One region of the Amycolatopsis speibonae genome, then DNA from elsewhere that is predicted to be linked to it. Evidence: riboswitches for the same ligand, from Rfam matches in the RefSeq annotation. Region 1 holds a riboswitch; each other region holds the start of a gene.

What was found. Region 1 has a riboswitch for S-adenosylmethionine ahead of ACFOSH_RS17625 (methionine ABC transporter ATP-binding protein). Riboswitches for the same ligand answer to the same signal wherever they lie in the genome.
Region 2: it holds a riboswitch for S-adenosylmethionine, as region 1 does, so the genes downstream of both, ACFOSH_RS05560 (aminotransferase class V-fold PLP-dependent enzyme) here and ACFOSH_RS17625 (methionine ABC transporter ATP-binding protein) in region 1, are expected to answer to the same signal.
Region 3: it holds a riboswitch for S-adenosylmethionine, as region 1 does, so the genes downstream of both, thrC (threonine synthase) here and ACFOSH_RS17625 (methionine ABC transporter ATP-binding protein) in region 1, are expected to answer to the same signal.

What each region holds. Positions count from the first base shown of each region.
Region 1 is NZ_JBHRWK010000024.1:17,266-26,935, forward strand. Features, by position in the region: gene ACFOSH_RS17615 (ABC-F family ATP-binding cassette domain-containing protein) at 1-438, opposite strand, end outside; gene ACFOSH_RS17620 (4-(cytidine 5'-diphospho)-2-C-methyl-D-erythritol kinase) at 506-1,471, opposite strand; gene ACFOSH_RS17625 (methionine ABC transporter ATP-binding protein) at 1,593-2,603, opposite strand; SAM riboswitch class I at 2,816-2,906, opposite strand; gene rsmA (16S rRNA (adenine(1518)-N(6)/adenine(1519)-N(6))-dimethyltransferase RsmA) at 3,154-3,990, opposite strand; gene ACFOSH_RS17635 (hypothetical protein) at 4,032-4,310, shown strand; gene ACFOSH_RS17640 (GNAT family N-acetyltransferase) at 4,391-4,615, shown strand; gene ACFOSH_RS17645 (DUF222 domain-containing protein) at 4,763-5,785, shown strand; gene ACFOSH_RS17650 (transglycosylase family protein) at 5,848-7,227, opposite strand; gene ACFOSH_RS17655 (TatD family hydrolase) at 7,624-8,478, opposite strand; gene metG (methionine--tRNA ligase) at 8,486-9,670, opposite strand, start outside.
Region 2 is NZ_JBHRWK010000011.1:12,870-22,539, forward strand. Features, by position in the region: gene ACFOSH_RS05540 (penicillin-binding transpeptidase domain-containing protein) at 1-396, shown strand, start outside; gene ACFOSH_RS05545 (ArsR/SmtB family transcription factor) at 440-1,123, shown strand; gene ACFOSH_RS05550 (potassium/proton antiporter) at 1,235-2,713, shown strand; gene ACFOSH_RS05555 (M23 family metallopeptidase) at 2,856-3,539, shown strand; SAM riboswitch class IV at 3,668-3,782, shown strand; gene ACFOSH_RS05560 (aminotransferase class V-fold PLP-dependent enzyme) at 3,816-5,180, shown strand; gene ACFOSH_RS05565 (hypothetical protein) at 5,200-5,796, shown strand; gene lspA (signal peptidase II) at 5,821-6,429, shown strand; gene ACFOSH_RS05575 (RluA family pseudouridine synthase) at 6,426-7,352, shown strand; gene ACFOSH_RS05580 (AsnC family protein) at 7,400-8,404, opposite strand; gene ACFOSH_RS05585 (DUF885 domain-containing protein) at 8,539-9,670, shown strand, end outside.
Region 3 is NZ_JBHRWK010000002.1:148,792-158,461, reverse strand. Features, by position in the region: gene lepA (translation elongation factor 4) at 1-783, opposite strand, end outside; gene ACFOSH_RS00825 (class I SAM-dependent methyltransferase) at 897-1,499, shown strand; gene ACFOSH_RS00820 (VOC family protein) at 1,496-1,870, opposite strand; gene ACFOSH_RS00815 (EamA family transporter) at 1,894-2,799, opposite strand; gene rpsT (30S ribosomal protein S20) at 3,132-3,392, shown strand; gene holA (DNA polymerase III subunit delta) at 3,445-4,428, opposite strand; SAM riboswitch class I at 4,564-4,696, shown strand; gene thrC (threonine synthase) at 4,709-5,974, shown strand; gene ACFOSH_RS00795 (ComEC/Rec2 family competence protein) at 5,992-8,397, opposite strand; gene ACFOSH_RS00790 (helix-hairpin-helix domain-containing protein) at 8,394-9,116, opposite strand; gene ACFOSH_RS00785 (DegV family protein) at 9,261-9,670, opposite strand, start outside.

The DNA.
Region 1 (9,670 bases):
CACGAGATCCAGTTCTCCGGTGAGAGCGGCCGCCAGCGCCACCCGGCGGCGTTCACCACCGGACAGGTTCGCCGTCGCTTTTTCCACGCCGAGAGCGGTGATTCCCAGACCATCCATAATGGACCTGACTCGTGCGTCAGCGGCCCACTCGTGCTCCGCCCCGTAGCGCTCCAGCACGACATCACCGACCGTGCTGCCGTCGGGGAGCTCCGTCCGCTGCGTGACCACGGCCATCCGTAGACCGCGAACTTGACTCACACGTCCCGTATCCGGCTCACTGATCCCCGCGAGGACCTCCAGCAGCGTCGTCTTCCCGCCCCCGTTGAGACCGACGACGCCGATGCGCTGTCCTTCCGCCACACCGAGCGAAACACCGTCGAGCAGCGGGCGCACCCCGAAGGACTTGCTCACCGACTCCAGGTTGACCAAGTTGGCCATGCCTCAGCCGATCCTTTCCAAAAAGCTTGCACCACAACGAATTAGTCGATGTCCATTTCGGACACCCTTACGCGTGCACCCGGGGCGGCGCCGGCCGCGGCGCGTCGTCCCCGCCGACCAGCCGGGCCCCGGGAACCGGCCCGTGCGCGACGCGCACCGTGCGACAGACCCCCGCACCGGACAACTCCGCGGCGACCTCGACGGCGGATTGGGCATCCGCGCACAGGAAAGCGCAGGTCGGCCCGGACCCGGACACGGTGCCGGCGAGCGCACCCGCGTTGACTCCCGCCCGCAACGTGCGGCGCAGTCCCGGTCGCAACGAGACAGCGGCCGCCTGCAGGTCATTGCCGAGAAGCAGCGCCAGCTGCCGCGGATCACCGGACGCCAGTGCCTCGACCACAGGAGTGTGCGAACCGATCCGCGGCGGGCTGCCTTCTTCACGCAACCTGTCCAGCTCGCCGAACACCCGCGGGGTCGAAAGACCACGCTGGTCGAAGGCCAGCACCCAATGGAACGTATGCCTCGACAAGACCGGCACCAGCTGCTCACCCCTGCCGGTGCCCAACGCTGTCCCACCGTAGAGCGCGAAGGGAACATCGCTGCCGAGCTTCGCGGCGATACCCGCCAGTTCATCTCGGGAAATGTCGAGTTTCCAGAGCGATGCCAGGCCCACCAGGGTCGCGGCCGCGTCGGCGCTGCCACCGGCCATCCCGCCCGCTACCGGGATTCCTTTGCGAAGCACCACCCTGATCTTGGACTCGCCGTCCGCTTTGCCGACGTGCGCCGCCAGCGCCTGTGCCGCCTTCCAAGCGAGGTTGTTGGCCCCTGTCGGTACTGCCCCTTCGCCTTCGCCATAGACCTCGACGCCGGGGTCCTCGGTGATCGCGACGGTCACCTCGTCGGTCAGGGAAAGCGCCTGAAACACGGTCACCAGCTCGTGGTAGCCGTCCGGGCGTACGTCACCGACCGCCAGGTGCAGGTTGACCTTGGCGGGAACCCTGACGGTTACTGGGGGCGGTACGACGGCGAGCACGACTCAAGCCTACGTGGCCGCTCCACTTGTGCCGCCATCAGGAGAAAAGGAACAGGGCGAGTCAGACACGAACGGGCCGCCTCGGACAGATTTCGTCCGGGGCGGCCCGTTCGTGGAGGAATCAGGCAGCGACGCCTTGCGGTCCGCGGACCGGGTGGGTCACGTGGCCGCCACGTTCGGCGATCCAGGCGAGTGCGGCGTCCGCGCGTTCACCCCGCACACCGAGGCGGAACCGGCCGACCGGCGTGTCGCCGATCCGGGTCAGACCGCCCCCGATGGTGGCGAGTTCGACGTCGAAGCGACCGGCGGCTTCCGGCAGCAGCGCGCCGACCGATGCGAAGCCGACAAGCACGACGTCCACCGCGCGGTCGTACTTCGAAGCCTGCGCCCGGCCGGTCTCGATGGAGGGCAGCAGCGCCTGCGCGGTCCGGCTGTTCGGGTCGGAAACCAGGTCGAGCACGGATCCGCGTTCGATGATCGCCCCGGCCTCCAGGACCGCGACGTCGTCGCAGACACGGCGAACGACACCGGCGTCGGGAGTGGTGAGCAGCACGGTGACTCCGAGCTCGGCACGCGCACGGTCGAGCACGGTCAGGACCGCGCCGTACTCCTCGGGCTGCACACCCGCGGTCGGGTCGTCGGCCAAGAGCACGGACGGCCCGGCGGCCAGGGCCTTGGCGATGGCCACCCGGCGCAGCTGCCCCTCGGACAGGTCGCTCGGCCGCTGCCCTGCCCGGGGAGTGAGCCCGACCAGGTCGAGCAGGTTGCCGACCCGGTTGCGACGCTGCGGCCCATCGAGGCCGAGTTGCTCGAGCGGAGACGCGATGTTGCCGGCGATGGTGCGTTCGGCGAGCAACTCCGGTTTGGTGCTCACGACACCGACCTGACGGCGGATTTCGCGCAGCCGACGGCCGTCGAGGGTCCCAGTGTTGAGTCCGTCGAGGCGGACGACGCCTCGGTCGGGACGCTCCTGAAGCCCGATGCAACGAGCGAGGGTCGACTTGCCGGAGCCAGCCGGACCGACGACTCCGAACAGCGAGCCAGCCTGGATGTCCACGCTCACATCGCGCAGGGCGACGACGGGATTTCCGTTGAGGGGAAAGGACTTGGACAAGTTTTCGACAGTGATCACGAAAGGCTCCATGCAAATGGGGCGCCGCTTCTTTCGAGCGCGCCAACCGTCACCGAGTAACCGTCCGGAAACGGACGGATTTCAGAGGTAAGGGAAAAGACTCAGGCAGTAACGGTGGAGCGTCGACACGCACTTACCGTGCGGCGACCTTCATCAACGACACGTCGCCTGGTCAGCAGGAGCGGGTGGGTGACCCTGTTCATTAGGCACAGCCTCCATCGGTCCTGGCGGTAGCACCTGCCCTGTGGAGGGTGGTTGCTGCGACTTCGGCGAGCCAGGTCTCTCAGTCGCTCGGGATGGCTTACTGAGTAAAACCGATCCCACTGGATGAAAGCAAGCACGTAGGCGCAGATCACACGTCTGGTCGCGTCCACGATACAGGAACTGCTGTCCATATTTTGAGACAGCAACAGATACCTTTGTGCTACGACAAGGCCGCTGCCTGCTAAGACAGGAGTGGATCATGCAGATCGAGAAGAGGATTTACGCGCTCGTGCTGATATCGGCCGGCTCGCGTTCACGCGGTGCCGGTCACACCTGCAACAGGTGGTCAGCCCGCCGCCGCGGCGATCCGGGCGAACTGATGAACATCCAACTGCTCTCCGCGGGTCTTGGGGTCGATACCCGCTTTCTCGAGCAACTCCCCCGCGCGTTCGGCGGAGCCCGCCCATGACGCCAACGCCGCACGCAGAGTCTTCCGCCGCTGAGAGAAGGCGGCATCGACCACCGCGAACAAACGCTCACGCTCCACGGACGACACCACGTCGCCCCGTTCGAAAGCGACCAGTGCGGAGTCCACGTTCGGAACAGGCCAGAACACGGCGCGAGGCACCGCGGCGACCTTGCGCGCCTTTCCGTACCACGCGAGCTTGACGCTGGGCACGCCATAAGTCCGGCTCCCCGGACCGGCCGCCATCCGGTCCGCGACCTCGGTCTGGACCATCACGAGACCGCTGGTGAGCGACGGCAGCCCGGCGAGCAGGTGGAGCACGACGGGGACGGCGACGTTGTACGGCAGATTCGCGACGAGCGCCGTCGGCCGCGCGGGCAAGTCCTCCACCGTGATCCGCAGAGCGTCCGCCCTGACGACCGTCAGCCTTTCGGCCCCGCCCCGCTCGGCCACGGTATTCGGCAGCCGCCCGGCCAGCACGGGATCGATTTCGACCGCGACGACCTCGGCGCCGGTCGCGAGCAGGCCGAGGGTCAACGAGCCGAGGCCCGGCCCGACCTCCAGCACGACGTCACCTTCACCAACCCCCGAAAGGTCCACGATGCGGCGCACCGTGTTCGGGTCGTGCACGAAGTTCTGGCCGAGCTTCTTGGTCGGACGCACGTCCAGCTCGGCCGCCAGCGCCCTGATCTCCGCAGGACCGAGCAGTTCAGTCACCTGACGATCGTAACCAGCCCCCGGTAGGCCACGATTGGCCGGTGGACGACGTCGTACTCGATGGTGAGAAAGTCCGGCTGCGCGACTGTCGACCGTCCGACCTCCGGCCTCTCCGCGATCTACTCGATCCCGCGCGGCCTTGGCACGAAACGAACGGGCCCTACTTCGGCACCACGACCGCGGCGGCCGCCGAATCCACGGCACGCGAACTCACTGCCACCAAGGTCGATCGGCCCGATCCCCGCACCAGCCTCACCGTGTGCGACCTGAGTGACGGCAGGCTTATGGGCCGGGTCAGCTGGTACTGGGAAAGCAGGTAGACCGACTGGCGAAGGATGGGATTGGTCATCTATGACGAGCGATACTGGGGCGGCGGGTTCGGCACCGAAGCCTTGCGCTTGTGGACGACCTACTTGTTCGCCGCACCGACACCCTCCGCTTGGACTTCGACACGTTCTCGGGAAACCCGGGCATGATCGCCGTCGGGCGGCGGCTGGGATTCGCTGAAGAAGGCCGGTTCCGGCGTGCTCGACGCTGGCCCGGCGGCGTGCACGACGCCGTCGTCTACGGGGTGCTCCGTGAGGAATGGGATCAGACGGACAACGCGGGCAAGCAGCCGGATTGATCCCACGCCCACCATCCCAGTGGCATCTCCGAAACGACACGCCTCCCCCTCAAGAGTGGTCGGAGCGGTTTCACGCCGCCGGAGCGTGACGATCATTCGCCCGATCGATACCGTGCACTTGTTCGAATCTGGCCCGACAATTGAGGGATGACCAGCACAAGAATCCCCAAGACCTTCCCGCTGAACCTGCCGGAAGGTGACGCCGATCTGCTGCTCGACGAGTTGCAGACGCGGCTACGCGAAGGGCGGCGAATCGCCGCCGAAGTCGGCCAGATCCTGGCCGAGATCGAGTCACGTGGTGTCCGGGACCTCTACGGATACGACTCGATCGCCGTCTTCTACGAGCATGCCGCCCGGGTCACCCGAGCGGAGGCGCAGCAGGTGGCCGGTAGAGCACTGGCGCTCAACTCGAGACGGGCGCGCGACGGCACATCGACTCAACCCGTCGCGCCTTTGACCGGAGTCGCAGCCACGACCGGCGCGCTGGCCCAAGCCGGCATCGACCGGATCGTCACTGTCATGCGGAAGCTGCCCGAACAGGTCACAGCGAGCGCGCGGCTCGAGGCCGAGAAGGACTTGGTCGCTCTCGCCAGCGTTGCGAGACCGCGCGACGTCACGGTGAAAGCAACAAAACTCCTCGCGGATCTCGACCCGGACGGGAGCGACACTGAGGATCCCACTCCGAAACGCGAGCGAACCGAGTTCTGGTTGCGCCAGAAACGAACCGGCCGATGGGAGATGCGCGGCAACCTCGATCCAGAGACAGGCGCCCGCCTGAACGCGCTTCTAGCGCCGCTGACGTATCCGGCCCCGAACAGGGAAGCTGACGGCCGCACCCCCGCAGAGAGACGCGGTGACGCTTTCACCGAGATCGTCGATCTCGCAGAGAGCGGGCCGGAAATCCCTCTGCCGCGGCAGGCCCCGGAAGAGGGCACCGAGCGACCTCAGACCGCAGCTCCGGCCAAGAAACCCGTACACCGCCCCCAGAGCACCCAGGCGCGGCCTCAGACCCATTCAAGCCCGCACCACAGCGACGGTGACGTCCGAGAGGGCGCCGTAGCCGACCGATCCCAGAACGTAGCCCGCATACGGCCTACGCGCTGGTGGGCACGGCTGTCGAGACCGAGGACCGAGGACGCTACGCGTCCACAGAGGCCCTTAACGGCCTGAAGGCCACCTTGCGGGCGGGGAACCCACACGATGACCTTCAGGAAAGGAGGACTTAGCCGACGTCAGGCCTTCTTGCCACAGTGCGGCCAAGCACTGTAGCCGCCGCGGGCATCGCGAACCTTCTCGGCGACGGCGATCTGCTGGGCCTTGCTGGCCTGGTGCGGGTACGCGGCGTACTGGTCGCCACCGTAGGCATCCCAGGTGCTCTTGTTGAACTGCAGGCCGCCGTAGTAGCCGTTGCCGGTGTTGGCGGCCCAGTTACCGGTCGCCTCACACTGCGCGATGCGGTCCCAGGCGCCGGCGTCACCGATGGCCGGATCAGCGGGCTTCTTAGTTCCGACCTTGGTGATCTTGGACTTGGCCTCGGTGATGACCTCTTCCGAGACCTTCTCGCGGCCGACTTCTTTGCCGTTGCGCTTGGTGACCTTGTAGGTCACAGTCTTCTGGCCTGGGGTGCCCGGGTCCTCGACCTTGGTCTTGCCCTTTTCGAGCTCCGGGTCGTCGACCTTCTGCTCGGGCGGCGCGATTTCCTCGTTCTGCTTGACCATGGTGACGCCGGTCCGGCTGATGTGGACCTCGGCGCCGTCGACCAGCTTGACGTCAAGGCCACCGACGGCCTCGTCGTCCGGGCCGAGGGTCATCCGGAGCTCACCGAGGAATTCCTTGGTGGTGACCGAGTTGGTCTGAACCTTGTGCGGCTCATTCGCGCCGTCGAAGACGGTGACGTTCTTGAGGGTCTTGACCTCGACGGTCGTGCCCTCGATCGGGAGCTCGCCGTTCTGCGGGAGCGAGGTCCAGGTGCCGGACTTCGCGAGATCGGAACGGCCGAGCTGGTTCAGGGCCTCGCTGAGGTTGGTCGCGCGGACCCAGGACTCCTGCTGCGGTGCGCCATCGACGATCAGGTTCAGCTTGCGGCCGCGCTCGAGCTTGATGACGCCGCCGTCGCCCACCTCGGCTTGAGGCGAGGGCGAGAGCGAGTCGTGCGCGCCGACCGAGAGGCCGGCGTCTTCGAGGACCTCGCCGACCGTGTCGCCGAAGCTGTGGACGGTCTGCTGCTTGCCGTCGATGTCGAGCGTGACGCTCTTGTTCATCGCCATCGCGGCCGCGCCGCCACCGCCGAGGGTGAGCAGCACCGCCATGACGGTTCCCTTGAGGAAACGCTTCTTCCAGACGCGGGTCGCACTCCCGATGACCTCGTCCTTGGTCGCGACCTTTTTCGGCGCGCCCGCGGTGCGCTCCTCGGCGAGTTCGTCCGGAATGACGATCGGCGGGAGCATGGTGGTCTCGGCGCTGATGAGGCGGATCAGCTCGTCGACGTCGACGTCGATCTCGGCCATCAGGGCATCGGCATCAGGGCCGAGCGCGGCCAGGACGTCCTGGTGCGTGATGCGCGGGTCGTCGGAGTAGTCCAGCTCGCCGTACTGAGTGTCGCGGTCGAGCACGGCAACCGAACCGGCGGAAGCGAAGGTGTTCGTCTCTGCGCCGAGGCGCGAGCCATCCTGCCTACTGCTACCAGTCACTGGGTCGTTCCCTTTCCCAAGACGTCGAGGAGCTCGACAACCGCTCCACAACGTCCTTCGTCTCGATGCGCACTTCGGCACACCTCTAGAAGTCCGACACCCGCAGTCAGCGCCATCGTCACGGTTCCAGGCCGTACCGCTCCCGGTTCCGCTTCCCCGACGTGCACTGACGTGACTGTGGGCGTAACAGCCGGAAACCGCATGAGCGGATACCGACCGGCACGATCACGGGACAGTAACGAACCTCGCCGGGTTGCGCAAATACCCCCCGGAGTGTCGTGACGTTGGTCACTCATCTGAGTGGACCATTGATGATCACTAATGTCGCAATCCGTTCAACTGGGAGGTGACTGTCGGCAAACGGAAGACCCGCTCGGCGGTCACTCGCACCGCTTCGGCAACCTCGTGCACCGCCTCGCCCCTGAGCGAGGCGAGGTGGCGGACGGTGTAGGCGGCGCAGTAGGGCTCGTTCGGCCGTCCACGGAACGGATGGGGGGTCAGGAACGGAGCGTCCGTTTCGACGAGGTACTGGTCCGCCGGAACGATCCGTGCCGCCTCGTGGAGCCCGCGCGCGTTGCGAAAACTGACCGTTCCGGCGAACGAAAGCACGTATCCCGCGTCGACGCAGCGGCGAGCGACATGCTCGTCTCCCGAGAAACAGTGGAAAACGACCTGCTCGGGCGCCCCCTCCTCCTCGAGAATCCGGAGGACGTCGTCGTGAGCGTCTCGATCATGGATCATCAGCGGCTTGCCGATCCGCTTGGCGAGATCGATGTGCCACCGGAAGGCGTCTTGCTGGGCGTCGTGGGGCGAGTAGTCCCAGTAGTAGTCGAGGCCGGTCTCGCCGACCGCGACCACTCTGGGCTCCTTCGCGAGACTCTCCACTTCGGATTTCTCGTCCTCGCCGAAATCCTTGGTGCGCGTGGGATGGATCGCGACGGCGGCCCAAACCCTGCGGTCCCAAGTGGACGCTTGCGCGGCCCAGCGGGCGGATGCGAGATCGTCCGCGACGGTGATCACCCGCGAAACACCGGCGCGTTCGGCGCGGTCGACCATGGCCGTCACATCGGCCGCGGTGACCGCGCCGCACGCGTCGAGATGGGTGTGCGCGTCCACCACCGAAACCGGCAGCCGGTCCGGGATCGGGGGCAACTCCTTCTTCTGCTCGCCCATCAGCTGATCATTTCGAGATCGGCGCCCATTCGGGGCCCGTCTCGCCGAGCTCCGGGTCCAGCTTGGCGAACAACGGGGTCGGCTTCTCCAGCGGCTTGCCGACCTCGATCGGCACGGACTTCCAGCTCGCCTGCTCGGCCTTGTAGTCGCCGGTGATGATGGGGTTGATCCGGCCGGGGATGTCGAGGTCCTCGACTTCCTGCAGTTCGGGCTGGGCCGCCCAGATGCCGGTGCCGCCGAGTGCCTCGTGCACCTTCTGAGCCGAGTGGGGCAGGAAGGGGGTCAGCAGCGTGTTGGCGTCCGAGACGACCTGCAGGGCGGTGTGCAGAACACTGTCGCGGCGAGCGGGGTCGTCCTTCAGCTTCCAGGGCTCCTGGTCCGAGAGGTACCGGTTCGCGGCGGTGACGACGCGCATGGCCTCGCTCGCCGCCGCCTTGAACCGCGACCGCTGAAGGTGGGCGCCGGCGGTGTCGAACGCCTTGCGGGAGAGCTCCTTGAGCGCCTCGTCGGCGGCTGTGGGAGCGTCAGGACGCGGAATGGCGCCGACGTTCTTGTGGGCCATGGAGATGGACCGGTTGACGAGGTTGCCCCACTCGTTGGCCAGCTCGAAATTGGTCCGGCGGACGAATTCGTCCCAGGTGAAGTCGGTGTCCTGGGTCTCGGGCCCCGCGACCGAGATGAAGTAGCGCAGAGCGTCCGGACCGAACTCGCGCAGGAAATCGTGGACGTAGATGACCGTGCCGCGCGAGGTCGAGAACTTCGAGCCGCTCATCGTGAGGAACTCGCTGGAAACGATCTCGTCGGGCAGGTGCAGCTTGCCGTACTTGCCGGGCACGCCGCCTCGATCACCCTCGCCGTTGTGACCGAACAGCAGAGCGGGCCAGATCTGGGCGTGGAAGGTGATGTTGTCCTTGCCCATGAAGTAATAGGAGCGAGCGTCCGGGTTGCTCCACCACTCCTGCCAGGCGTCCGGATTGCCGGAGCGGCGCGCCCATTCGACGCTTGCCGAGAAGTAGCCGATGACCGCGTCGAACCAGACGTAGAAACGCTTGAGCGGCTGGTCGCGCCAGCCGTCGAGCGGAATCTTCACGCCCCAGTCGAGATCACGGGTGATCGGCCGCGGCCGCATGTCGTCGATCAGGTTCTTCGTGAAGTTGAGAACGTTCGGGCGCCAGTCGGTCTTGCTGGACAG
Region 2 (9,670 bases), on a different contig from region 1:
CAGGTCGAGGCCGGGATCGGGCAGGGAAAGGTGCAGGTCAGCCCCTTGGGTGCGGCACTCATGGCGGCCACGGTCGCCACCGGGAAGCCGGTGGTGCCGAAGCTGTGGCAGGGGCTGGAGACCAAGGTCAACACCGGTTACCAGGCCCCGCCCGCCGGGGTGCTGAACCAGGTCCGCGCGATGATGCGCGAGGTCTGCACGACAGGGACCGCGAAGGCGTTGAAGAGCAGCGGCGCCGTCTTCGGCAAGACAGGGACGGCGCAGTTCGGCTCGGGCGCCGACGCCAACGGCTGGTTCGTCGGCTATCGCGGGGACGTCGCTTTCGCGGTCATGCTCGCGGGTTCCAACGACTCCAAACCCGCGGTCGGGCTGGCTGCGAAGTTCTTGGCCGGCTGACGTTTCGGTCCTCGCCGAACCATGGATCTTCTACGGTGAACGCATGGAAACGATCGCCTTGGCCGAGGTCGCGGCCGTGCTCGCCGATCCGAGCCGCGCGTCGATGTGCCTCGCGCTGCTCGACGGGCGTGCCTGGACGGTGACCGAGCTGGCCGGAGCGGCCGAGGTCGCGGCGTCGACGGCGAGCGAACACGTGACGAAGCTGACCGATGCCGGCTTCGTCGTCCGGGTCAAACAGGGGCGGCACAGCTACGTCCGGATCGCCGACCCCCGGGTGGCCGAGCTGATCGAGCATCTGGCGCAGCACGCCGAACACCGCCCGGTGAAGGGGTTGCGCTCGTCGGTGCGGGTGAAGCGGCTCGAATTCGCCCGGACCTGCTACGACCACCTCGCCGGGACGGTCGGCGTCGCGCTGCGGGAGGGGATGCTCGCCACCGGGCTGATCGACGAGGCCGACGGTCTGACGCTGACCGCTCGCGGGCGCGAGGTGCTCGGCACGCTCGGGGTGGAGATCGCCGACGGCCGACGTCCGATGCTGCGTGACTGTCTGGATTGGACAGTGCGCCGTGATCATTTGGCGGGACGTGTCCCCGCGGCGTTACTGTCTCACGGAGTGAGTGCCGGCTGGTTGTCCCGTGAGGGCAACCGCGCGGTGAAGGTCCTGCCCGCGGCGGAAAGACCGTTCGCGGACCTCGGTGTCGACCTGGTGGCCCTGCGCAGTCCGTAAAGGACAGTCTGTAACACAGGCTTACCGGACGGTTTTCGACCGGTACACGAACGAGTGACGACCACCGCCTCACTATTCTGGAGCCCTCACGGCGACCGGACGGGAGGCGACATGGAGCAGCTCCCGCTCATCCTCGGTACCGGCGGTGCCGTGCTGCTCGTCGCCGTGATCGCCGTCCGGGTGTCGATCAAGGTCGGCCTTCCTTCGCTGCTGCTGTACCTGGGGATGGGCGTCCTGCTCGGCGAAGCCGGGTTCGGCATCCATTACGACAACCCCGAGCTCACCCAGTCCCTCGGCCTCGCCGCGCTGGTGATGATCCTGTCCGAAGGTGGTCTCACCACCCGGTGGGCGGCCGTGAAACCCTCGCTGGGCATCGGAATCGCACTGTCCACAGTGGCCGTGGTGGTGAGTATCGCGGTCACCGGCGCCGCGCTGCACTGGCTGCTGGGCCTGGACTGGCGGATGGCGTTGCTGTGGGGCGCGGTGCTGGCCTCGACCGACGCCGCCGCGGTCTTCTCGGTGCTGAGATCGGCGGGCATCGGGAAGCGGCTCGTCGGCGCGCTGGAAATCGAGTCCGGGATCAACGACGCCCCGGCCTACATCGCGGTCGTCGTCCTCGCCGAGGGCACGACCGTGGACTGGTCGCTGCCGCTGCTGGTGGTCTACGAACTCGCGGCCGGGCTGGTGATCGGCCTGGCCTTCGGCTGGTTCGGGGCGCAGGCGCTGCGACGGGCCGCGCTCCCGGCGACCGGTCTGTATCCGCTGGCCACGGTGGCGGTGTGCGTCGTGGCGTATTCGAGCGGTCAGCTCGCCCACGCGTCGGGCCTGCTCGCCACCTATGTCGCGGCGCTGGTGCTGGGGAACTCGAAGCTGCCGCACCGGTCGGACACGCTGTCCTTCGCCGAAGGGCTCGGCTGGCTCGCCCAGATCGGGCTGTTCGTGCTGCTCGGCCTGTTCGCCTCGCCGGGCAGGATCTTCGAGAGTCTGGTCCAGGGCCTGGTCGCGGGCGCGGTCGTGCTGTTGCTCGCCCGCCCGGTGTCGGTCGTGCTGTCGGCGCTGCCGTTCAAGATCCCCTGGCGAGAACAGGTGTTCCTGTCCTGGGCCGGGTTGCGCGGGGCGGTCCCGATCGTGCTCGCGCTGATTCCGCTCTCGTCCGGGGTGCCCGGCGCGCAGGAGCTGGTCGACGCGGTATTCGTGCTGGTCATCGTGCTGACGCTGCTCCAAGGCGCGACGCTGACCCCGCTCGCGAGAGTGCTCGGGCTCGCCCAGCACGCCGAAGCGCACGAGATCGACGTCGACTCCGCGCCGCTCGACGAGATGGGCGCGGAACTCCTGCAGGTCCGGATCAACTCCGGATCGAAGATGCACGGCGTCTACCTGGCCGAACTGCGGCTGCCGGTGGGCGCGACGATCAGCCTCCTCGTCCGCGACGGCACCGGCTTCACGCCGAACAAGAACACCCGGCTCCAGGAACGTGACCAGTTACTCGTCGTGACCACCGCCGACGTCCGTGACGCGGCCGAACGACGCCTGCGGGCCGTCGACCGCGCCGGACGCCTCGCCAGGTGGAAGGGCGAATCCGGCCACTAGGTCACTAACCGGCGCCAGTCTTTCGTCGGTTGATCTCAGAAATTTTCTTACGTGTTGTTCCCTTTTGTACTCCTTTTGGATTACTTTCCCCGCAATCGACTCCATCGAATGGGTGAGTGTCGCGGGGTAAGGAGTACGCAAGGTGACGAAACTTCCTGCACGGTTCGCCGGTCTGGGGGCCGCTGCCGCGCTCGTCGGGGTGGTTCTTTCCGCGCCGGCGGCAGCCGCGGCCGGCGCGTTCCCGGCGTTCGGGTTGCCCTTCGACACGGGCCAGTCGATCTACTCGGCGGGGATCCACTCCGACAACGGGAACTCCGGCGTGAAGAACGCCATCGACCTCAGCCCCGCCGACAAGAAGGTTCGCGCCCCGCTGGCGGGCACCGTCCGGATCCAGCACTGCGGCGGCGGCGACTGGGTGACCGTCGACCACGACGGCGGCTGGCGGACCGGGTACTACCACATGGAAGACATTTCGGTCACCGACGGCCAGAAGGTCGCCCCTGGTGACCTCCTCGGCCGGACCGGCAACGCGCTGCCCTGCGGCGGCAGCAGCACCGGCGCCCACGTGCACTTCACCCTGTGGACCCTGCCCGCGGCCGCCGCCAAGGGCGGGGACTCGCGCGACTTCGGTGTCGGTGCGGGCAACTGGAGCGGCCTCTCCTACGACGAGGTCTCGACCAAGGTCGCCGAGGCCCATGGCGAGGTTGTCGACGGCAAGACCTTCGGCGGCTGGCAGTTCACCGCGGGCACCGAGCAGTACTCGGGTTCCGCGACCGAGGTCTCTTCGCGTTCCGTCGTCCCGCTTCCCGGGCGATTCCGCGTCTGACCTCCCGTTGCCCGGCGCGGCGCGGCGCCGGGCAACGGTTCTTTTCGCTTGCGGAGTACGTGAGCGGCGTCTCAAGATGCGGACAAGGGGTGGCTTGATCGGCCGCCCATCCGCTAACTTCGTTCGTAGGTCACGAGTGTCAGCGTCAAGCCCCGGCTAGCTGACCGGCAACCCTCCTTCCGCGGTGGGGTGCCCCGGGTGAGGACCTGGCTCGTCGCGTGGTGCGACGGGCAAGCGCGGGATCCTCGTCGGGTCCCCTGGCCCGGAGGATTGACGATGACTCTCGCTCTCGAACGCACCAGCACCCCCGTCACTGTCACGGAAACCGTTGTGGAGCACGAAATCCCGACGGTGGCCTGTGCCGGTCTGCGGGTTCCGCTGGTCACCGGCGGCGACATCGGCTACGCCAACCTCGATCACGCGGCCAGTGCTCCCTGTCTGGACAAGGTGCGTGACGCTGTCGACGAGTTCCTGCCCTGGTACGCCAGCGTCCACCGCGGCGCCGGGTTCGCCTCGCAGATCTCCACCAAGCTTTACGAGCGTACGCGCGGAATCCTGCGGGACTTCGTCGACGCGCGGTCGACCGACTCCGTCGTCTTCACCCGCAACACCACCGATTCCTTCAACCTTCTCGCGCGCAGCCTGCCGAAGCACACGTCGGTCGTCGTGTTCGACACCGACCACCACGCCGCGCTGCTGCCGTGGAAGGGCCCGAACGTCCGCCGGATCCAGACTCCGCGTACTCGTCTGGCCGCGGTGTCCGCTGTGGACGAAGCGCTCGCGGACTGCCCGCAGGGTCCGCGACTGGTCGTCATCACCGGCGCCTCCAACGTGACCGGGGAACTGTTGCCGGTCAAGGAGATCGCCGCCGTCGCGCGGCGGCATGGCGCCCGGATCGCGCTCGACGCGGCGCAGCTCGCACCGCACCGCAAGATCTCCGTGCGCAAACTGGACGTCGACTACATCGCGATCTCGGGGCACAAGCTGTACGCGCCCTTCGGTGCCGGTGCGCTGATCGGCCGCGCCGACTGGCTGCGCGCCGCCCAGCCGTACCTCGCCGGTGGCGGCGCGACGAAGCTCGTCACCCGCGACTCCGAAGACCTCGGCGTGGTCTGGAATTCCGGTGCCGAGCGGCACGAAGCCGGTTCCCCCAACACCGTCGGCGTCTACGCGCTCGGCGTCGCCTGCGAGACACTGGCCGGGAATTGGGACGCGATCGTCGCCCACGAGGACGAACTGCTGGCGCGGCTGCGTCGCGGTCTCGCCGGTATCCCCGGTTTCGCCGAATTGCGGCTGTTCGACGCGCCTGTCGACAGGGTCGGCACACTCAGCTTCGTCGTCGACGGCTTCGACCCGGGCTGGCTCGCCGCTGTCCTGTCCGCGGAGTACGGCATCGGCGTCCGGGACGGCGCGTTCTGCGCGCACGTGGCGACCAAGCGGCTGATCTCCGCCGCCGGCTCGACCGGCCAGCAGGCCGTCCGGGTCAGCCTCGGTCTCGGCAGCACCACCGAGCACGTCGACAGGCTCGTCCTGGCGCTGCGCCAGATCGTCGCCCGCGGCGCGCGCTGGCAGTACGAGAAGCCGGAGGGCCGCTGGGTGCCGGAGAACGATCCGCGGGAGCTTCCCCCGTTCTGCGCCTGACCCACTACCCTCACCCCGCATGGGGAACGAGCGACCGCGTTACTGGTTTCCGCTGGCGCTACTGGGATTCGCCCAACTGGCGGTAGTGGCCTTGTCCGTCGGTTCGAGCCGATCAGAGGGGTGGTTCGCCTACGCGCCCAACTCCGGCCCGGGGCGGTACCGAGCGCTCTACGGCGTGGAGATGAGCAGGGAGGCCGGGGAAGCCGTCTCGGTCGTCGGCATGAGCCGGCTGGACAACTGGCTGTTCGCCGTCCTCGCCGTCTACCTCGGCACGGTGCTGTTCTACACGATTCGGACGCGGACCATGCCGTGGTGGAAGGTCGCCGCGATCGCCGTCGGCGGACTCGTCGCCATCGTGCTGGCGGATCTCGTCGGTTTCTGGGAATTCGAAATAGACGGCGACGCGCGCAGCGCGATCCTGCTGACCCTGGGACTGGTCGGGCTCGCCTGGCTGGACCGCAGCGTGCTCGTGCTGGTCGTGGCCGCCGCGTTCGTGCTCTGCGCCGTCGTGCTCGCGCAAGGGCCGCTCGCGCTGGTGCTGTCGTCGCTGGTCGCGCTCGCCGGGGCGTTCGCGGCGCTGCTGAGCAGGCCGAAGGCGGCCGCCGAGGAGACCTGAGCACGCTCCGTGGACAATAGGGGAGTGAGTACAGAGCCCCCCTCGTCTCAGAACGACTCCGCGGAACCGGACCTCGCTCCGGCCGAGACCGCGCCACCGTCGCCGCCGCTGCCCAAGAAGCGCGTCGCCGTGGTGTTCGTCGTCGCCGCGGTGCTGTGGGGGATCGACCTCCTCACCAAGCAGATCGCCGTGTCGACGCTGGAGGGCAAGCAGCCGGTCGAGTTCCTCGGCGGGCTGGTGTACTTCCAGCTGGTGCGCAACCCCGGTGCCGCCTTCTCGATGGCGACCGGGCTGACCTGGGTGCTCGCGCTGGTCGCGGTCGCCGTCGTGGTCGCCATCGTCTGGCTGTCCCGGCGGCTGCGCTCGGTCGGCTGGGCGATCGGCCTCGGCCTGGTGCTGGCGGGCGCGCTCGGCAACCTGACCGACCGGATCTTCCGTGCCCCCGGCCCGTTGCAGGGGCACGTGGTCGACATGATCTCCGCGTTCGCGCCGAACGGGCAGGGCTGGGCGATCTTCAACGTCGCCGACTCCGCGATCTGTGTCGGCGGTGTGCTCATCGTGATCCTCTCCTTGCTGGGCAAGGACTACGACGGATCATCTACAAAGGACAAGAAGAAGGCGGCAAGCGAATGAGCGCGCGGATGTTGCCCGTACCCGACGGGCTCGACGGCATGCGCGTCGACGCGGGACTGGCGAAACTGCTGGGACTTTCCCGCACGGTCGTGGCGGAACTGGCCGAATCCGGCGAGATCTTCCTCGACGGCAGGCCTGCCGGGAAGTCCGACCGGCTGTCCGCCGGCGGGCTGCTCGAAGTGACGCTGCCCGATCCCGTCTCGGCCATCGAGGTCATCGCGGAACCCGTCGAGGGCATGAAGATCCTGCACGACGACGACGACATCGTGGTGATCTCGAAGCCGGTCGGCGTCGCCGTGCACCCGAGCCCCGGCTGGACCGGGCCGACCGTCGTCGCCGGTCTCGCCGCCGCCGGGCTGCGGATCGCGACGTCGGGCGCGGCCGAACGCCAGGGCGTCGTGCACCGGCTGGACGCCGGCACCACCGGCGTGATGGTCGTGGCGAAGAGCGAGCACGCGTACACCGTGCTCAAGCGGGCGTTCAAGGAACGCACCGTCGACAAGGGCTACCACGCCATCGTCCAGGGTCACCCGGATCCGACGCGCGGCACCATCGACGCGCCGATCGACCGGCATCCGCGGCACGACTACAAGTTCGCCGTCGTCCAGGGCGGACGGCCCAGCGTCACGCACTACGAGGTCGTCGAGGCCTTCCGTGCCGCGTCGCTGGCCCACATCAAGCTGGAGACCGGCCGCACGCACCAGATCCGCGTGCACTTCTCGGCGCTCAAGCACCCGTGCGTCGGCGACCTGACCTACGGCGCCGACCCGGTGCTCGCGCGCAAGCTCGGCGTTTCCCGGCAGTGGCTGCACGCGAAGACGCTCGGTTTCGCGCATCCGTCCGACGGGCGCTGGGTCGAGTTCGAGTCGGAGTACCCGGACGACCTGGCCAACGCGCTGCGGATCCTGCAGGACGAGAACTAGCCGCTTGTCCCGCGTTCAGTCCTCTGACTACGGGGACGGGCGACGCGCTAGTCGTCGATCGACCAGGTCAGCGTGCGTTCGTCCGGTTCCGGCCGCGGCGACCAGCGCACGGCGACCACGCGGGTGGCGTCCGGCAGCACGTAGACGGTGTGGCCGCCGAGGGTCTCGCCCGGCCGGACGCCGATCTTGTGCGGCGGCCGCGAGGTCAAGGAGACCGGCGCCTTCGTGATCGGCTTGCCGTCCGCGCTGAGCAGTTCGAGGTAGTTGTCCGGCAGCGACACGAACGGGATGTTCCCGCGGTTGGTGATCTCGGTGTGCACCACCACCGACCGTTCCCCGGCTTCCAGCGAGTAGCCCGCCGCGCTGAACAGGTAGTCCGCCGGGTCCTGGACCTCGAGCAGCTGGACGGTGAGCTGCTCGCCCTCCAGGCCCTGGGTCTCCATGACGTCGCCGGTCTTGCCCTTCTTGCCCTCCGGGACCGGCCGCGGCGCGGGCTGCTGCTCGTCGCCGCGGGCCCAGGACGCGGTCTGCGGGACACCCCAGGTGCTCATCACCGGGTCGGCGGGCGCCATCGGGGGTGCGAACTGCTGCTGCGGCGGGGCGGGCGGACGCTGCTGAGGCGGAGCCATCGGCTGGCGCACCGGGGCCGACGGCGGACCGGGGTACCGGCCCGACGGCGTGCCGTGCACGTTGTACGGCCCCGACGGCGTCCCTTGGACGTTGTACGGTCCGGAAGGCGTGCCCTGGACGTTGTACGGCCCGGACCCCTGACCCGGCTGGCGCTGAGGCTGCGGGGGCTGCTGAGGCTGGGGGGCTTGCTGGGGCTGCTGTGCCCACGAGGGGGGCGAGCCGGCGATGGCGGCCCGTAACCCGTTCGGGTCGCTCTCCACGCCCACGAGCAGCGGCAATCCGCTGCCGGAGAGGGCGACGAGGCGGTACGCGACTTCGCGCGGATCCATCCCCACCTTGGCCGCGAGTTCGTGCACGGCCGCCTTGCCCAGGTCCGCGAGGGCGGCGAGCAGGCGGATGTCCACGGGATCGGTCACGGCCACGTCCGGGAACGCTACCGTCTCGCCCCCGGCGCCGCGGGAGAGGCCGTCCGTGTGCCGCAAAACCCCGCTTCGGTAGGACGCGCTCTCCATTAGGGTCGGGGTCACCGCCTCCACCGAACCCCTGGGGAAGAAACATGAGCGAAGTCTCCGCCCTCGCCGACGAGTTCGTCGAAGCCCTCTTCGACGCCGAGCCGGTCACGCCCGCTTTGCAGGGCTTCCGTCCGGAATCGACCGGGCTCACCGATCTCAGCGAGGCCGCCGGAGACGCCTTCCGCGCGACTCTGGCCGGTTTCGCCGAGCGGGCCGAGGCCATCGGTACCGACGGGCTGAGCGCGGAGGAGAAGACCACCCGCGACGTCCTGATCGCGACGACGCGGGGGAGGATCGCACTGCTGGACTCGCGGTTCGTCGAGTTCACCGTCAGCGACCTGTTCATCTCGCCCGCCGCCGAGGTGCTCACCGTGCTGCCGATGATGTCGGTCGGCACGGGTGCCCAGGCCGAGGCCCACCTCGGGCGGATCGCCGCGATCCCGGAGTACCTGCGGCAGGCCGCGCAGCGGCATCGCGACGGCGTCGCCAAAGGCCTGGTCCCGGTCGCGTACCTGGTCGACTCGACCGTCGCGTACCTCGACCGGTACCTCGCCGAGCCGTCGGCCGATCCGCTGCTGCGCCAGCCCGCGCCCGACGACGACTTCGAGACCCGCCGCGCCGACCTGCTGCGCGACGTCGTCCGGCCCGCGATCGCGGAGTACCGCGAGGTGCTCGCGAAGGAGATCGCGCCGCACGGCCGTCCCGAGGACAAGCCCGGCGTCTGCTGGCTGCCCGACGGCGAGCGCATCTACGCCCTGCTCGCCGAGATGCACACCACGACCGTCCGAACCCCGCGTGAGCTGCACCAGACCGGGCTCGACGTGATCGCGAACCTCGCCGCCGAGTACCGCGAGTACGGCTCCCGTGTCTTCGGCACCGCCGACCTCGCCGAGATCTTCACCAAGCTCCGCACCGACCCGGCGCTGCGCTGGTCCGACGCCGAGGAGATGCTGGACTCCGCCCGCGCGGCCATCACCAGGGCCGAAGCCGAGGCGCCGAAGTGGTTCGGCCGGATCCCGCCGCAGCCGTGGACGGTCGAGCCGGTCCCCGCCGAATCCGCGCCCGGCGCGCCCGCCGCCTACTACATGTGGCCCGCGGTCGACGGCTCCCGGCCGGGGATCTACTTCGCCAACACCCACAAGGCGGAGGAGCGCTTCCGGCACGCGGCCGAGGCGA
Region 3 (9,670 bases), on a different contig from region 1:
GCCCAGCCCCTTGCTGGCCTTGGGCTCAGGCGAGATGATCCCGACTTCCAGCAGCTCGTGCGTGGCACCGGTGGACATCATCTTGATCCGCTCGCGCGGGGTGATCTTGCCGTCGACGACCCTGATGTAGGTCACGACGCCCCGGTAGGTGTCGTACACCGAGTCGAAGATCATCGCGCGTGCCGGGGCGTCCGCGTCACCCTGCGGTGCGGGTACCTGCTGCACGACCGCGTCGAGGAGCTCGCCGACCCCGACACCGGTCTTCGCGGACACACGCAGCACGTCCGACGGCTCGCAGCCGATGATGTGCGCGATCTCGGCGGCGTACTTGTCCGGGTCGGCCGACGGCAGGTCGATCTTGTTGAGCACCGGGATGATCTGGAGGTTGTTCTCCAGCGCGAGGTACAGGTTCGCGAGCGTCTGCGCCTCGATCCCCTGCGCGGCGTCGACCAGCAGAACCGCCCCTTCACACGCTTCGAGCGCGCGAGAGACCTCGTAGGTGAAGTCGACGTGCCCGGGAGTGTCGATCATGTGCAGGACGTGGTCCTGACCGTCGACCTTCCAGGGCAGGCGCACGTTCTGCGCCTTGATGGTGATCCCGCGTTCCCGCTCGATGTCCATGCGGTCGAGGTACTGCGCGCGCATGGCCCGTTCCTCGACCACACCGGTGAGCTGCAGCATCCGGTCGGCCAGGGTCGACTTGCCGTGGTCGATGTGCGCGATGATGCAGAAGTTCCGGATGAGCTCCGGGGGCGTGAAGGTCGTGTCGGCGAACGTCGTCAACGGGTTTCCTCGCGAAGGTCGGGGTGTGCCACCCCTATGGTCCCATGCCGCTCCGGGTGCGAGTGGGGGTCATCCCCGATGCGGCCCGTGGTGCGCTGTGGTGCCCTCGAAGTATGAGTACTTCACTGTCCCAAATGCTCGATCGCACGTTCGGCCATCCCGGGGGACTGCTCGGCCGGTTCGGTGGCCTGGCGATGGCGCACGGCAACGCTGCCACCGAACTTCGCGTCGTGGAACTGGCGTCGATCGAATCCGGTGAAACCGCCCTCGTCGTGGGCCCCGGTCCGGGTATCGGCCTGCGAGCGGCCGCCGAGCGCGCCGGCCGCGCGATCGGCGTCGACCCGTCCCCGGAGATGCTCTCCCGCGCCCGGCGCCGGTGCGGCGACAAGGTGGAGCTGAAGGCCGGTACCGCGGACTCCACGGGCGAGCCGGACGAGAGTGTCGACGTGGTCCTGACCGTCAACAACGTGCAGCTCTGGGAGGACCGGGCGGCCGGGTTCGCCGAGCTGGTCCGCGTGCTGCGACCCGGCGGCAGGCTGCTCCTGTCGGCGCACGAGAAGTGGCTGCCGGTGTCCCGGCACGAGCTGGCCGACGAAGCGGCGGCAGCCGGCTTCACCGACCTGCAGACCTGGACCTGGGATCCGCCGGGTATCGGCGCTTCCCTCGCCGCTCAGCTGCGCGCGGTCAAACCCTGCGCGGCCGAACCCACGGCCTAACGCGGGTCGGTGCGCAACGGATGCTCACGCGGGACCTCGACCAGCACGATCCTGGTGCCGTCCGGATCGGCGATCCACGCTTCGTCCAGGCCCCAGGGCTCACGGCGCGCTCCGCGGACAGGGTCCAAGCCCTTCGCGGCGAGCTCCTCGAGCGCCGCGGGCAGGTCCCGGACCTGGAGCCACAAGGCGACGTCGGGAGTCGGGCCGGTCTTCCCGGTGCCGACGATCTCGATCGACCCGTTCCCGGCGAAGAACACCGTCCCGCCGGGGAACTCCTTGTCGATGGCCAGGCCCAGGGTGTCCCGATAGAACGCCGTCGACACGTCGATGTCCTTCGGGTGGATCAGCACCCTGCTGCTCAGCACGTCCATGGCTCAATCCCTACCCGATGGGTTCAGGCCATCGCAATCGCGGTGATCCCCGCCAGCACGACCGCCGACCCGGCCAGCCGCCGGACGGCGTTCGCCTCCCTCAGGACCAGCCACGCGGCCAGGCCGCCCAGGACGATGCTCAGCTCCCGCGCCGGTGCGACGAGGCTCACTGGGGCGATCTGGAGGGCGTAGAGGACCAGTAGGTAGGCGACCGGTGAGAGCAGTCCGACGATGAGGACTTCACGCTTGTGCTCACGCCAGAGCCACGAGACCTCTTCGCGGTCCTTCAGGGCGTACGGCGCCATGAGCAGACTCTGCACGATCGCGCCGGTCCCGAAGTAGATGATCGGCGGGACACCGAGACCGGTGACCGAATGCGCGTCCCACAGCGTGTAGGCGGCGATCGTGAGCCCGGTCAGCAGTCCGTACGCCACGCCTTTGCGGCGAGCGGCGTGATCAGCGGCGTCGGCATGGGCCGGCGCTCGCCCGGTGCCGATGACGAGCACCCCGGCGACCACGAGGAACGCGCCCACCAGGCCGAGCACCCCCGGCCGCTCGCCGAGCAGCACGACGGCCGCGAGCACCGAGATCAGCGGCCCGGTCCCGCGGGCGACGGGATACACGACGGACAGGTCACCGACGGCGTAACCCCGCTGGAGGACGACTCCGTAGGTGACGTGGAACACCGCGGTGACCGCGGCGGCGAGCAGCCAAGTCCACTGTGGACGTTGCGGCTCCACGGCCAGCGAGACCGCCATGACGGGGATGAGCAGGATCGCGGAGACGCTGTAGTAAGCCCAGACGAACCTGGCGCCGCCCCGGCGGATCCGCTTGGCGGCCAGGTTCCAGCCCGCGTGGATGACGGCGGCGACGATGACAAGGGACAGAGCGGTGGCGTTCACGACGGACCTTTCACGTTTTCCGCGCATGCGGAAAACCCGGTCCTCCAGGCTTTTGTCCCGTCAGATGAACGGCGACGCTTCCGGCCCCGCCGATGGTGCCGCTCGGACCTGTCCCGCCTGTCCTGATTGTGTGTTTCGCTGTGCGGACAGGCGGCGGAACCCTAGGCACTACGATCTTCACCGTACCGCACCAGCACGCGCGGAGGCGGCCACGATCCGCCCCGGGACGACTGTTAAGCTGGCCCTTCACCGCTGTGTGGCATTCCGTCATGGAGGAAACCCGCGCCGCTTTCACGAGCGCGCAGGGCCGGTCACAGCGCGGCGGTGAAACCACCGAGAGATTCAAGAGGAGCGCCCCCGTGGCCAACATCAAGTCGCAGATCAAGCGCATCACCACCAACGAGAAGGCGCGTCAGCGCAACCAGGCGATCCGGTCCTCGGTGAAGACCGCGATCCGCAAGTTCCGCGAGGCCGCCGACGCCGGCGACAAGGCCAAGGCCCTGGAGCTGCAGAAGGACGCGGCCAAGAAGATGGACAAGGCCGTCACCAAGGGCGTTCTCCACGCCAACCAGGCCGCCAACAAGAAGTCCGCGCTCGCGAAGCGCGCGAACTCTCTCTGATCGGTTTTCGAAGGGCCCTTGCGACTCGCGCCGCAAGGGCCCTTCGCCATGTTCAGCGGCTTGTGCCGTGGGCGTCGACGACCTGCAGGACGGCACGTTCCAGCGCGTACTCAGGGTTGGCCGCAGCACCCTTGACCTCGGCGTTGAGCCGGGCGACGACCCGCATCGCGGTGGCGAGACCGTCCTGGCCCCAGCCACGGGCCTGCCCCTGCGCCTTGCGCACCTTCCACGGCGGCATCCCCAGCTCGCCCGCCATCTGGTTCGGGTTCCCGCGGCCGGCACCGGACACCCGCGCGATCGTCCGCACTGCGTCGGCCAGAGCATCCGCGACCAGCACATGCGGAACACCCAGCTGCATCGCCCAGCGCAGCGATTCCAGGGCCGCCGCCATGTCGCCGGCGACGGCCTTCTCGGCGACGGCGAACCCGTTCACGTCCGCACGGCCCCGGTGGTAGCGGCGGACCGCCTGCTCGTCGACCGTTCCACCGGCGTCCGCGACGAGCTGGGTCGCGGCCGACGACAGCTCGCGCAGATCCGAACCGACGGCGTCGATCAGCGCGAGCACGGCCGCACCGTCGATCTTCCCGCCGACCCGGCGGACCTCGTTGCGGACAAAGGATTCCCGCTCGGCGGCCTTGGTCAGTTTCGGGCATTCGACGATCTCCGCCCCGGCCTTCTTCAAGGCCGCGGGAAGCGCCTTCGCGGCCTTGCTCCGGCCGCCTCCGCTGTGCACGACGACGAGCACGATGCCGTCGGCGGGCGCCTTGACGTAGGCCATCACCCCGTCGGAGAGCTCCTGCGAGATGTCGTGCGCGGATTCGAGGACGATCACCCTGCCCTCGGCGAACAGCGAGGGGCTGACCATCTCCGCGAGGGCGGGGACTGTGAGGTCCGACACCCGGATCCGGGTGAGATCCGCCGTCGGGTCGGCCGCTTTGGCCGCGTCCGAAGAGGCGCGGACCGCGCGTTCGATCAGCAGCTCTTCCTCACCGAGAACCAGGACCAGCGGCGATGGGGCGGAAGCTTGCGTCGTCACGGTGACGATCCTCCCACTCCTCCTCTCGTGTGCTTTGTCCGGTGATGTGTTCCGGGCACGGTGGCCCCACCTGAGGCTCATGTCGTACGGTGTTGGCGAGGCGACGCGATCATGCGCGTGCCGACAATCGAATACCGCTCATCCAGAGGGGCAGAGGGAACGGCCCGATGAAGCCCCGGCAACCGGCGTCAGCCTGTCATTCCGCGATCGCGGGATAGCTGACGAACACGGTGCCAATTCCGGCCCGCCACGGCGGGGCAGATGAGGAAAGGACCTCGCGATGACCGCAACCCTCGGCACGACCTCCACCACCAAGACCCCGGATCTCGGACCGGCCGTCGAACTGGTGTCGAAGGAAGAGGGACACCGGCAGCCGCTCGCCCCCGAATTCGTTTCCGCCGAAGACTTCTCGCCGCTCGAAGTCGCCTACGACTTCGGCCGCGTGCGCCGTGAGGACATCGAAGCCGGGCCGAAGAACATCTGGCGCTACAAGAAACTCCTTCCCGTTCCCTCGAACGTCGAAGAAATCCCCAACACCGAGCCCGGCGCCACCCGGCTCGTCCAGGCCGACAGGCTCGCGAAAGCGTTGGGTGTCAAGAAGGTCTGGGTCAAGGACGACACCGGCAATCCCACCCACTCGTTCAAGGACCGCGTGGTCGCCGTCGCGCTGGCGGCCGCGCGCGAGTTCGGGTTCGACGTGCTCGCTTGTCCGTCGACCGGCAACCTGGCCAACGCGGTCGCCGCCGCGGCCGCCCGCGCCGGCTGGCGGTCGGTCGTGCTGATCCCGAAGACCCTCGAGCGCGCCAAGATCCTCACCACCGCCGTGTACGACGGCGACCTGATCGCGGTCGACGGCAACTACGACGACGTGAACCGGCTCGCCACCCAGCTCGCGGCCGAGCAGGAAAGCTGGGCGTTCGTCAACGTGAACGTCCGGCCCTACTACTCCGAAGGTTCCAAGACCCTGGCCTTCGAGGTCGCCGAACAGCTCGGCTGGCGGATTCCCCCGCAGATCGTGGTGCCGATCGCCTCCGGTTCCCAGCTCACCAAGGTGGACAAGGGTTTCCGCGAGTTCGGGCAGCTCGGCCTCGTCGACGAAACGCCGTACAAGGTGTTCGGCGCGCAGGCCACCGGCTGCTCCCCCGTCTCGGCTGCCTTCCGCGCGGGTCACGACGTCGTCCAGCCGGTCAAGCCGGACACGATCGCCCGGTCGCTGGCGATCGGCAACCCGGCCGACGGCCCCTACGTCCTCGACGTGGTCAATCGCACCGGCGGCGCGATCGAAGACGTCACCGACGAAGAGGTCGTCGAGGGTATCCGGCTGCTCGCCCGCACCGAGGGCATCTTCACCGAGACCGCAGGCGGGGTCACGGTCGCGACGGCCAAGAAGCTCATCGAGACCGGCAAGCTCAACCCGGACGAGGAGATCGTGCTCCTCATCACCGGTGACGGCCTCAAGACCCTCGACGCCATCGAGGACAAGGTCGGCCCGAAGGCCACGGTCGGCGCCTCGGCCGACGCGGTCCGCGAGGCTCTCGGCATCTGAGTTCCCGCCGGCCCGCCTCAAGAACGAGGCGGGCCGCGGGGCTCACCCCGGCGCACCAGCGCAAGGCCCCGCGCGTCGGCGACGACAGCGGTGTCGCCGTCCGTGTCCGTCCTGGCGACGGAAGCACCGACGGCCGTCAAACTATCCAAAGTGGACTTGTTCGGATGACCGTAGGGGTTTCCGGCACCGACGCTCACCAGCGCGACCTGTGGCGCGACGGCGTTGAGGAAATCCGGTGCCGTGTAGCGACTTCCGTGATGCGGGACCTTCAAGATGTCGGCACGCAGATCGGCGCCCTCGGCCATCAGATCGGCCTGCGCGGCGAGTTCGACGTCGCCGGTCAGCAGCAACCGGCCCGCCGGGGTCACGGCGCGCAGGACGACCGACCCGTTGTTGATCACCGTGCCGTCCTGTTCGCGAACCGAGCGCCGGGTGACATAACGCGGCCCCAGTACGTCCAGTGACAGCCCCGGCCAGTCCAGCCGCTGCCCGATCCCCAGTTCCAGCAAGGGAATCCCGCGACGCGCGGTCTCGTCCGCGACCTGCTGCCACGCCCACGCGGGAGCCCTGCCAGGGCCGACGGCGACCGCCCCGACCGACCGGCCCTCGAAGACGGATTCGAGACCGCCGATGTGGTCGGCGTGCAGATGGCTCAGCACGATCAGCGGAACCCGGTCCACACCGAGCCTGCTCAGGCATTCGTCGACCGGTCCCGGTTCCGGCCCGGTGTCGACCAGGACCGCCCTCCCCGGCTCACCCGTGGCCAGAACGACGGCATCGCCCTGTCCGACGTCGCAGGCGACCGCGCTCCACGACGCCGGCGGCCACGCCGGGGCCAGCACCCGCACCGGCACGAAGACGAGCAGTCCACCCGCCAACGCGACCGCCAGCAGGATCCTGGCGTGACGCAGCCGGAAGGCGACGAGAACCACGACGAGCAGCCCTGCCACCAAGAGGCCACCCCACCAGCCGTCCGGCCAGTCCACGACCGCTCCCGGCGCCCGGGCACCGTGGCGGGCCACGATGATGAGCCAGCTCGCCTCGGGTTCGGTCAAGCGGACCAGCAGCCTGCCCGCCGACGGCCACCACGGTCCGACGACGGTGGCGAGCACGCCGAACACGGTGGCCGGGGCGACCACCGGCGCGACGAGCACGTTGGTCACCACCGAAACGAGGCTGACCGATCCCGCCATGCCCGCGATGACCGGCGCGGTCATCACGAACGCGGCCAGCGGGATGGCCAGCCCCTCGGCGTAGCCGGCCGGGACACCGCGTCCGACCAGCCACTCGGCCCACCGCGGGGCCAGCAGCACGAGCCCCGCCGTCGCCAGTACCGAAAGGGCGAACCCGAAGTCGGCGGCCATCGCGGGGTCGGCCACGACGAGCGCCGACACCGCGAACGCCAGCGCGGGCAGCGCCGAACCCCGGCGTCCCAGGGCCAGCGCCAGCAACCCGACCGCCCCCATCACCCCGGCGCGGAGCACGCTGGGCGCGGGTCCGGCGAGGACCACGAACCCGGCGAGCCCCGCGGCGGCCGCGGCGGCGGAGGTCCGCGGCCCGACCCGGAGCACTTTCAACAGGAGCAGGATCGAGCCGCAGACGATCGCCACGTTCCCACCGCTCACGGCCATCAGGTGGGACATGCCGGAGTCCGTGAACTCGCGCTCGACCCTCGGGGACAGCGTGCTCGTGTCCCCCACGACCAGTCCGGGCACAAGACCGGCCTGCTCCTCCGGGAGGACCGCGCACAGGCCCCGGAGGCCGGTGCGTAGCGATTCCGCGGCCCGCTGCCACCAGGGCGCCGGCGACAGGGCCGACGGCGGGCCTCGCACCGAGAGCACCGCGACCGTCAGTTCGGCCCCCTTCGCCGGTGCGAGCCGCCCGGAGGCGGTGACCTGCTGCCCGGGCAGCAGGTCAACCCACCCCTCGGCGGGAGCGAGCAGGAGGATCCGGCCGGCCGAATCCACCACCCGCTCCGCCGCCACCACGGTGTCCACCGTCGCGGCGATGACCACCAGGCGGGTGCCTGCCCGGCGATCGGCGTATCCGGCACCACGGACCGGACGTGGCCGCTCGGTGACCACCACCCTCGCGGTGGCGTCGCTCCCCCGTGAGGCGGCGGCACGGAGGTCGTCATGCTCGGCGGCCCGGATCCGCAACGCCACCGGACCGGCGGTGAGCACACCGAGGACCGCGAGCGCGCCCAGGCCCGCCACCCACCGGGACGCCGTCCGGCGGGCACGGACACCGGCGATGATCGCGAGCACCACGGCGGCCGCACCGCAGAGCATCGTGATCCACCAGCCGCCGAGCAGCCCGGAAAGAGTGCCGAGCCAGGCCGTCGCCGCGGCCGGTAACAACCGCAGGTCCTGACCTCGCCACGACGTGGTGTCCACTTCGGACGGATCGGCGGACGGGTTCATCCGACGGACACCAATTCCCGGAGTTTTTTCAGTTTGGATTCGCCGATCCCTTCTACGTCACGGAGTTGCTCGACCGTGGTGAACCCGCCGTGCTCGGACCGCCAGCCGGCGATGCGTTTGGCCATCACCTCACCGACCCCGGGCAGGGTGTCGAGTTGTTCGGCCGTGGCCGTGTTCAGGTCGAGCTTCCCCACTGGTGTCCCCGGTCCGGCCGCGGCCGGACCGGGGACGCCGACGGCCACCTGCTCGCCGTCGGTGAGCCGCCGGGCCAGGTTCAGCCCGGTCAGATCCGTTCCGGACGGTGCCCCACCGGCCGCCGTGAGGGCATCGGCGACCCGTGCGCCCGGAGGGACGGTGACCAGGCCGGGTTTGAGCACCCGGCCGACGACGCTGATCACCAGAGGCGCCTTGACCGCCGCGGCGGGGGCGTCTCCGGCGGCCTTCGCCGACGGCAGGGGCGGTGGGGTCTCCGCCCCTGGCCGGTGTCCGAACAAAGCGACCGCGCCGGTCACGATCACGGCCACCGCGATCAGCACGGCCACCACGGCGAGCCACCGCCGGTTCACCGGAATCCCGTCCGCCGTGAACCGGGCTGGCACCCAGCGGCGCACGAGCCTGCCCACGGGCGGGCCCTGGGTGGGTGGCGACAGCTGCGCGGCCAGCCACGCCAGCCTGGCGTTGACGGAGGGACCCGATGACCGGGCGGTTTGGTCGAACACGTGAACGACGCTACGGAGCGGGGGCGGCGGGCGGCAGTGGTGATTCCCGAAGTTGTGGACAAGTGGGGTGTTGTGGACAACCCGGCCCCTGCCGAGACCGGATCGCCGGTTTCCGTCGGGGTCGTATGGGACGCTGGCCGGTTTCTAACCCGCCCGCTGGATCACGACGCCGAGCACGCCGGGACCGGTGTGGGCCCCGATGACGGCGCCGATCTCCGAGACCACGCACCCCTCCGGGCAGCTGATGGACTCCTCCAGCCGGTTGGCCAGCTCGACGGCGCGCTCCGGCGAGGCCAAGTGATGGACGGCGATGTGGGCGAGCCCGCCTTCGGCCGCTTTCACGGCGAGCTCGACCAGCCGCGCCACCGCGCGGTTCATCGTCCGCACCTTCTCCAGCGGCTGGATCCTGCCTTCGGACATGTGGAGCACCGGCTTCACCGCGAGCGCCGTGCCGAGCAGGGCGGCCGCCGGGCCGATCCGGCCGCCGCGGCGCAGATATTCGAGGGTCTCGACGGCGAACAAGGTTTCCGAACGGCTCACCGCGTCGACCGCCG